Regions from separate parts of the Streptomyces sp. NPDC054757 genome, predicted to be linked through region 2. Evidence: riboswitches for the same ligand, from Rfam matches in the RefSeq annotation. Region 2 holds a riboswitch; the other holds the start of a gene.
What was found. A riboswitch is a leader RNA that binds a small molecule or an ion and turns the genes downstream of it on or off. The one in region 2 is predicted to bind S-adenosylmethionine.

Region 1 (4,203 bases), on a different contig from region 2:
TGAGCGTGGGAGCCTCCCCCGCCGTCACGGCACGGGTGTCCGCCGCCGGTTTCCCGGGGGCTGCGGCAACGGTCGTGTCGGGCGTAGAGGTCATCCGTCGTCCCATCGGTACTGGCGGCAGGGGGAGGGCCGGTGGCATGAGGGGGAGGCACTCCCCGGCGCGAGCCACCGATGAGTACCGCACATGCACGGCGGACCATGAGCGGACCAAGAGGGGCGTTCACGCCGCTCCGGTGACCGAAATACAACTCGCGACGCCGATTCCCGTCAAGGGTTCGTTAACGCGTCATTGCAACGGAATCCGTTGTGCGGTCAGGGATACGCGGCGCTCATCACCGCTTCGAATGCGGTGATTGCACGGATATCGCGGCTTGAAAAGGGGTGCGGATTCTCGTGCCGGCTTTGGCCAAATCCTTTCCATGGACAGCTGCCGGAGGAGGAGAGGGCTGCCCGGAGCGGGTGATCCGGGCAGGCCGCCCAGACCGGATCACCCGGTCCGGGCCGCCCGACCGCATCGCCCGGTCAGGCCGCCCGGCGCGCCGCGTACTCCCCGACGTCCCGCATCGGGGGCCGCTCCTCGGTGTCCACCGGGTAGGTCCGCGGTACGAAGCCCTCCGCGCTCCGTTCGAACTGCGTCAGCGCCGGACGCACCAGCTGGCCCCGTGACAGCCGCAGCTGCGCCGTGCGGTAGATCGCCGCCGCCATCCGCCCCAGCGCGAGCCCGTCCTGGTGGCGGTGTTTGCGCGAGCCCACGTCGACCTGGGCCAGTGCGTCGAGCCCCACCGTGTGGAGCGCGTCGACCAGGAGGCCCAGCTCCACCCCGTAACCGACCGGGAACGGCAGCTGTTCGAGCAGCGAGCGCCGCACCGCGTACTCGCCGCCCAGCGGCTGGACGAAACCGGCCAGCTGCGGCCAGTGCAGATTGAGCAGCGGGCGCGCCACCAGCTCGGTCACCCGGCCGCCCTGTCCCGCGGCCTCGCCGAGCGGCCGGTCGTACATGGCCTTGACGAACTGCACATCGGGTTCGGTCAGCAGCGGCCCGACGATCCCCGAGACGAAGTCCGCGGAGAACTCCCGCAGATCCGCGTCGACGAAGCAGACGATGTCGCCGCCGGTCACCAGGAGCGAGCGCCACAGCACTTCGCCCTTGCCGGGCACGGCAGGGAGCCGCGGCAGGATCTCGTCCCGGTGCACCACGCGCGCCCCGGCCGCGGCTGCGGTCTCGGCCGTACGGTCGGTGGAGCCGGAGTCGATGACCACCAGCTCGTCCACGAGCGGCACCGGCCGGGTGTCCATCAGCTCCCGGCGGATGGTCGCGACGATCGCCCCGACCGTCGCCTCCTCGTTGAGCGCGGGCAGGACGACACTCACCTTCGTGGAGCGCTTCGCGGCGGTCAGCCGGTCCAGCGGACGGTCGGCCACCGACCAGGAACGCCTGGTCAGCCAGCGGTCCACCTCTTCCAGCACGGCGCGTCTCCTTGACTGTGAGCCATCTCGCGGTTCGGACGGCTGTCTCAACCGTCCCTGCCTTCGGTTACAGTCTTGAACAACGCGAATGGCCACGGCATGCCGGGGTCAGCACCCGCGGACAAACACGCCGGGCCCCGACGCCCGCGTCATAAGCGCTCATCCAGAGGGACTGAGGGAACGGCCCGTAGAAGTCCCGGCAACCTTCCGCCGACCGCGAGGTCATGGTGGGGAAGGTGCCAATTCCGTCTCGCGGCGAAGTACGTCGTGAGGAAGATGAGGAGAGGACCTCGCCACCATGGCTGTGCAGACCGTTACCAGCACCGAAGACTCCACCGGGACCGTCGATCTCGGCCCCGCCGCGGCGCTCTCGTGCCGCGAGTGCGGTGAGCGTTTCCCCCTCGGCCCCCTCTTCGCCTGTGCGTCCTGTTTCGGGCCGCTCGAAGTGGCGTACGACCTGCCGAGCGGCTCCCCCGACGAGCTGAGGAAGCGCATCGAGGCCGGCCCGAACAGCATCTGGCGCTACGCCCCGCTGCTGCCCGTCCCCGCGGGCGTGGCCGACCAGCCCAATCTGAACCCGGGCTTCACCAAGCTCGTCAAGGCCGACAACCTCGCCCGTGAGCTGGGCGTCACCGGCGGTCTGCACATCAAGGACGACTCCGGCAACCCGACGCACTCCTTCAAGGACCGTGTCGTCGCCATCGCCGTCGAGGCCGCCCGCGCCTTCGGCTTCACCACGCTCTCCTGCTCGTCCACGGGCAACCTGGCAGGCGCCGTCGGCGCCGCCGCCGCCCGCGCCGGCTTCCGCTCCTGTGTCTTCATCCCGCACGACCTGGAGCAGGGCAAGGTCGTGATGGCCGCGGTCTACGGCGGTGAACTGGTCGGCATCGAAGGCAACTACGACGACGTCAACCGCTTCTGCTCCGAACTGATCGGCGACCCGATCGGGGAGGGCTGGGGCTTCGTCAACGTCAACCTCCGCCCGTACTACGGCGAGGGTTCCAAGACCCTGGCGTACGAGATCTGCGAGCAGCTCGGCTGGCGGCTGCCCGACCAGATCGTCATCCCGATCGCCTCGGGCTCCCAGCTCACGAAGATCGACAAGGGCCTCCAGGAGCTGATCAAGCTCGGCCTGGTCGAGGACAAGCCGTACAAGATCTTCGGTGCGCAGGCCGAGGGCTGCTCGCCGGTCTCCACCGCGTTCAAGGCCGGGCACGACGTCGTACGGCCGCAGAAGCCGGACACGATCGCCAAGTCGCTGGCGATCGGCAACCCGGCGGACGGCCCGTACGTCCTGGACATCGCGCGGCGCACCGGTGGCGCGGTCGAGGACGTCAACGACGAGCAGATCGTCGACGCGATCAAGCTGCTGGCCCGGACCGAGGGCATCTTCGCGGAGACCGCGGGCGGGGTGACCGTCGGCGTGACGAAGAAGCTCATCGAGGCCGGTCTGCTCGACCCGTCCCTCACCACCGTCGTCCTGAACACGGGTGACGGCCTGAAGACCCTGGACGCGGTCGCCCCGACGTCCGGCCCGACCGCGACGATCCGTCCGACCCTGGACGCGTTCCGCGAGGCCGGACTGGCCACGGGCGCCTGACACCCGCTGTCGACCGCCTGACACCGCCGTCCACCGTCCGACACCGCTGCCCATCCCCGGAAGGCAATCCGCATGAGCGTCAAGGTCCGTATCCCCACCATCCTCCGCACCTACACCGGCGGCCAGGCCGAGGTCGCGGCCGACGGCGGCACCCTCTCCGAGGTCATCGCCGACCTGGAGAAGAACCACACGGGCATCGCGGCCCGAGTCCTGGACGACCAGGGCAAGCTGCGCCGCTTCGTGAACGTGTACGTGAACGACGACGACGTCCGCTTCGAGCAGGGCCTGGAGACGGCGACGCCGGACGGCGCGGGCATCTCCATCATCCCGGCCGTCGCCGGCGGCTGAGCGAGCCCGCTGCCGCCCCCGCCCGGCATCTCCGCTGGACCCGTTGCCCTCTCCGCGTACGAAGCGGAGGGGGCAATTCAGCATGATTGAACACGGTAGAGTTGGGGCAGCCCCCTTGATCGCCCGCATCGCGGGCAGCCGAGCACGCGTCAATGTGCGGGCAATGTGCTCCCTCTCTTTGCGGCGTAAGTGCCCTTTGCCCGGCCCGACTTGCCCGGGGATCCCCGGAAATCCGCCGAATGGCGCCCTCGGCCGCGCTCAGAATTCTCGTCCGATTGACCTGTTGCAGAGGGCAGTTGGGCAGATACATTCAGCCGCGGTCGACGCGTTCCGGCGCAAGGTCTGACCCGGATCCCGCGAAGTGCGGGCTCTGTGCAAGGGCCAGTAATAGGGGAGTTAGTCATGGCTCAGGGCACCGTCAAGTGGTTCAACGCGGAGAAGGGGTACGGCTTCATCGCGGTCGACGGTGGTGCGGATGTTTTCGTCCACTACAGCGCGATTCAGATGGACGGCTACCGCACCCTTGAAGAAGGTCAGCGAGTCGAGTTCGAGATCTCGCAGGGCCAGAAGGGTCCGCAGGCGGACATGGTCAAACTCGCCGTCTGATCTCGGCGCGATCGGCCACCGAAGCACTCACGCATGAGAGGCCCGTACCCCACAGAGGGGCACGGGCCTCTCGTGCGTCCGGACCGCATCCTTCCCTTGCGCTTGCTCCCTCCCGTCACCCAACCCCCACCCCCACCGGGGCCTTCTCCGAAGGCGCTTGCACTCAAGGGGGTCGAGTGCTA
Region 2 (4,203 bases):
ACGGGGCTCTTCGCGCTCCCCGGAGCTGGATAAGCTGGGGCCTGTCGTCAAAGTGCCGCCTGCCGCGCGACGCCTGGCACGCACGCTCGCGGCGTTGCCGGAATGCCCTAGTAGCTCCGCTACGAGAACATTCCGGCGCCTTGCGATCGCACGCACCAGACGCCGCGCGGCCGCCCTTCGGGCAACGACGGCACTCTGACGACAGGCCCCAGGCCTTACCCCTGTTCGACGGTGGACCCCAGGAGTGGACCATGAGCGTTGTGACCCCGGTCGGCGGCGACAGCGTGGCGGCACCCTCCTGGCCGGGTGTCCTCGACTCCCTGCTCCGCGGCGTCGACCAGAGCGCGGACGCCACCGCCTGGGCGATGGACCGCATCATGAGCGGCGAGGCGACGGACGCGCAGATCGCCGGGTTCGCGGTCGCGCTGCGCGCCAAGGGCGAGACGGTCGCGGAGATCAGCGGTCTGGTCCGGGCGATGTACGCGCACGCCAGGCTCATCGACGTGCCGGGTCCCAGTGTGGACATCGTCGGCACCGGCGGTGACGGCGCCAACACCGTGAACATCTCGACCATGTCCTCCATCGTCGTGGCGGGCACCGGCGCCAAGGTCGTCAAGCACGGCAACCGGGCGGCCTCGTCCCAGAGCGGGGCATCCGACGTCCTGGAGAAGCTGGGCGTCAATCTCCAGCTGACCCCGGAGCGGGTGGTCGAGGTCGCGGCTGAGGCGGGCATCACCTACTGCTTCGCGGTGAAGTTCCACCCCGCACTGCGCTATGTGGCCGCGGCCCGCAAGGAGTTGGGCATCCGCACCACCTTCAACTTCCTCGGGCCGCTCACCAACCCGGCGAAGGTCAGGGCGCAGGCGACCGGTGTCTCCGACGCCCGGATGGCGCCCATCGTCGCGGGCGTGCTGGCCGAGCGCGGTTCGTCGGCGCTGGTCTTCCGCGGGGACGACGGTCTCGACGAGCTGACCACCACCGCCACGTCCAGGGTCTGGACCGTGGCGGACGGCGCGGTGCGCGAGGAGGCGTTCGACCCGCGCGAGGTGGGCATCGGTCTGGTCCCGGTGGAGGCGCTGCGCGGCGGCGACTCGTCGTACAACGCGGATGTGGCGCGCAGGCTGCTGGCCGGTGAGGCCGGTCCGGTACGGGACGCCGTCCTGCTCAACTCGGCGGCGGCGCTGGTCGCGCTGGACCCGGGGCCCGGATCGCTCAACGAGCGGATCGCCGATGGCATCGCGCGGGCCGCCGAGTCCGTCGACTCGGGAGCGGCGGCCCGCGCCCTTGAGCGCTGGGTCGTCGCCAGCAACGCCTGACCCCGTACGGGCAACCGGGGCGCGGTCGCACAGCATCCGGCCGGCCGGCGGTCTCATGCTGTGGACTGCGCCTTGGCGCGTCCGGCGACGTATGGCAGGATTCTCTCCAGGTCATGAGTGACAGCGACTACGGCCCCAGCCCGCTGTCCGGCAACCCTCCGTCCGTGGCGGGGTGCCCTGGGTGAAGACCAGGCCGTGGGCAGCGAAGTCCTCGGCAAGCGCGGATCCCTCGACAGGGATCCTGGTCGTCGAGGGAGTTCTTCCGTGGTTCAGCGAATGCGATAGGGCAGTAGGCCCCTTCTCCGCACCCTTTCTCCGCACTGTTGCGTGTGGCACGCACAGTGCATTCGCCTGCCCTTTTCCGGGAGTTCGTCATGTCTGTCCCCAGCGCTGCCGTCAACCCTTCGGTTTGTCAGGATTCCTCCGAGAACCTCCCGGTGCTCGGCAGGGACGTCCTGGTCCCGCTCGTCACCGGCGGTGAGGTCAGCTACGCGGCGCTGGACTACGCGGCGAGCGCCCCGGCCCTCCAGCGTGTCTGGGACGACGTGGCGGCGTACGCCCCGTACTACGGCAGCGTGCACCGCGGCGCCGGGTATCTCTCGCAGCTCTCCACGGACCTCTTCGAGAACAGCCGGACGACCGTCGCCGAGTTCCTCGGCTGCCGCGAGGACGACCAGGTCGTCTTCACCCGTTCGACCACCGACTCGCTGAATCTGCTCGCCGCGGTGATCCCCGAGGGCTGCGAGGTCTTCGTCTTCGAGACCGAGCACCACGCCTCGCTGCTGCCCTGGCGCGACGCCGAGGTGACCTACCTCAACGCCCCGCGCACCCCGCAGCAGGCCGTCGAGACCCTGGACCGCGCGCTGGCCGCCCGTACGGCACCGCAGGCGCCCGCCCTGGTCTGCGTCACGGGCGCGTCCAACGTCACCGGTGAGCTGTGGCCGGTAAGGGAGCTGGCCGCCGCCGCCCACGCCCACGGCGCCCGTATCGTGCTGGACGCGGCGCAGCTCGCACCGCACCACCCCGTGGACATCGCGGAGCTCGACGTCGACTGGGTCGCCTTCTCCGGCCACAAGCTGTACGCCCCGTTCGGCTCCGGGGTCCTCGCCGGCCGCTCCGACTGGCTGCTCGCGGCCGAGCCGTACCTCGCGGGCGGCGGCGCCTCCCGCAGTGTGGCCCGGCGCGCCGACGGCGGTGTCGATGTCGAGTGGCACACCACGGCCGCCCGCCACGAGGCCGGATCGCCCAATGTCATCGGCGTCCACTCCATCGCCTCCGCCTGCCGGGCGCTCACCGAAGCGGGCTTCCCGTCGCTGGTGGAGCGCGAGCAGACGCTGGTCGCCAAGGTCCTCGAAGGGCTCGGCGAAGTGGAGGCGGTCAAGGTGCTCTCGCTCTTCGGCGACGACGCCCCGCGGGTCGGTGTCATCTCGTTCGTGGTGGAGGGCTGGAACAGCTCGCACTTCGCCGCCGCGCTCTCCGCCGAGTACGGCATCGGGGTCCGTGACGGTCTCTTCTGCGCCCACCCGCTCGTACGGACCCTGCTCGGCAGCGACCCGCAGGACCAGGGGGAGTGCGGGGCCCCGGAGGGCGAGCCGGGGGAGCGCTCGCTCAACGCGGTACGGGTGAGCTTCGGCGCCGGTACGCCCGACGAGCACGTGGAGCGCTTCGTGAACGCGGTGAAGGAACTGGTGCGCGATGGTGCCCGCTGGAACTACCGCACCGAGGACGGCCGCTGCGTGCCGGCCGTCTGAGCACGCCGGAGCGGACACGTACGACGGCCGCCCGGTGCTGCGGGACCCGAGGGCCCCGCAGCACCGGGCGGTTGGTCCGGACCGGCCCTATGCGTCCAGGCCGATGGCGAAGGCCGCTTCCAGGTCGTGCTGCGAGTAGGTACGGAACGCCACATGCGTGTCCGTGGCCTCTACGCCGGGGATCTTGCTGATCCGGCCGGGGATGATGTCCGCGAGGTCGTCGTGGCGGGCCACCCGGACCAGGGCGATCAGGTCGTACGTCCCGGTGACGGAGTAGACCTCGCTGATGTTCTCCAGCGAGGCGAGCGACTCGGCGATCTCGGGGATCCGGTCCACGCTGGTCTTGATGAGCACGATCGCGGTGATCACGGCTTGCTTTCTCCCTCGGTGGCCGTCGCTGGGAGTTTCACTCTAGTCGTACGCCAGTACCGCACCGCCGCGTAGCCGAAGCCGAGCGTGAACCCCACCAGATGGGCGGTGTACGCGACTCCGGGGCCGGTGCCGGTCTGCTGGCCTGCCGCCAGCCACTGCAGGACGAACCAGAAGACCAGCACGATCCAGGCGGGGAAACGCAGCGGCAGGAACAGCAGGAACGGGAAGATGCTCGTCACCCGGGCCCGGGGGAAGAGGCTCAGGAAGGCGCCGAGCACCGCCGAGATCGCCCCGGACGCGCCCACCAGGGTCTGGTCGGAGCCGCTGTGGGTGAGGGCGTACGCCCCCAGGGCCGCATAGCCGCTCACCACGTAGAAGACGGCGAAGTGCAGACGGCCCATGCGCTCCTCGGCCATCGCGCCGAAGACATAGAGGAACAGCATGTTCCCCAGCAGATGCAGCCAGTTCGCATGGATGAAGAGCGCGGTGAGCGGGGTGAGCAGCGCGCCCGGGGCGCCGCTCATCAGTTCGGTGGGGACGACGCCCCAGTGTTCGAAATAGGCGCTCTGGGCGGCGAGCAGGTTGTCGCCGGTCCCGTACGCCGGGTCGATCCCCGAGACCGGGCTCATCAGGAAGACCAGGCAGCAGAGGCCGATCAGGCCGTATGTCACGACCGGACCGCCCAGCGGGCCCCCGCGCCGTCCGGGCGCCTTCCGGCCGGGTGCATTCCGCCACGTGAACATCCACCGAGCATGGCCCAACCG

Region 1: linked by a shared signal. The riboswitch ahead of thrC (threonine synthase) and the one ahead of ACWGKJ_RS33760 (aminotransferase class V-fold PLP-dependent enzyme) in region 2 are both predicted to bind S-adenosylmethionine.

The regions. Positions count from the first base shown of each region.
Region 1 covers NZ_JBSHBW010000004.1:206,879-211,081, forward strand. Annotated here, with positions in the region: gene ACWGKJ_RS07935 (APC family permease) at 1-94, opposite strand, end outside; gene ACWGKJ_RS07940 (glucosyl-3-phosphoglycerate synthase) at 523-1,467, opposite strand; SAM riboswitch class I at 1,624-1,750, shown strand; gene thrC (threonine synthase) at 1,766-3,067, shown strand; gene ACWGKJ_RS07950 (MoaD/ThiS family protein) at 3,140-3,415, shown strand; gene ACWGKJ_RS07955 (cold-shock protein) at 3,818-4,021, shown strand.
Region 2 covers NZ_JBSHBW010000049.1:25,650-29,852, reverse strand. Annotated here, with positions in the region: gene trpD (anthranilate phosphoribosyltransferase) at 252-1,316, shown strand; SAM riboswitch class IV at 1,426-1,543, shown strand; gene ACWGKJ_RS33760 (aminotransferase class V-fold PLP-dependent enzyme) at 1,691-3,067, shown strand; gene ACWGKJ_RS33755 (Lrp/AsnC family transcriptional regulator) at 3,155-3,436, opposite strand; gene ACWGKJ_RS33750 (rhomboid family intramembrane serine protease) at 3,433-4,182, opposite strand.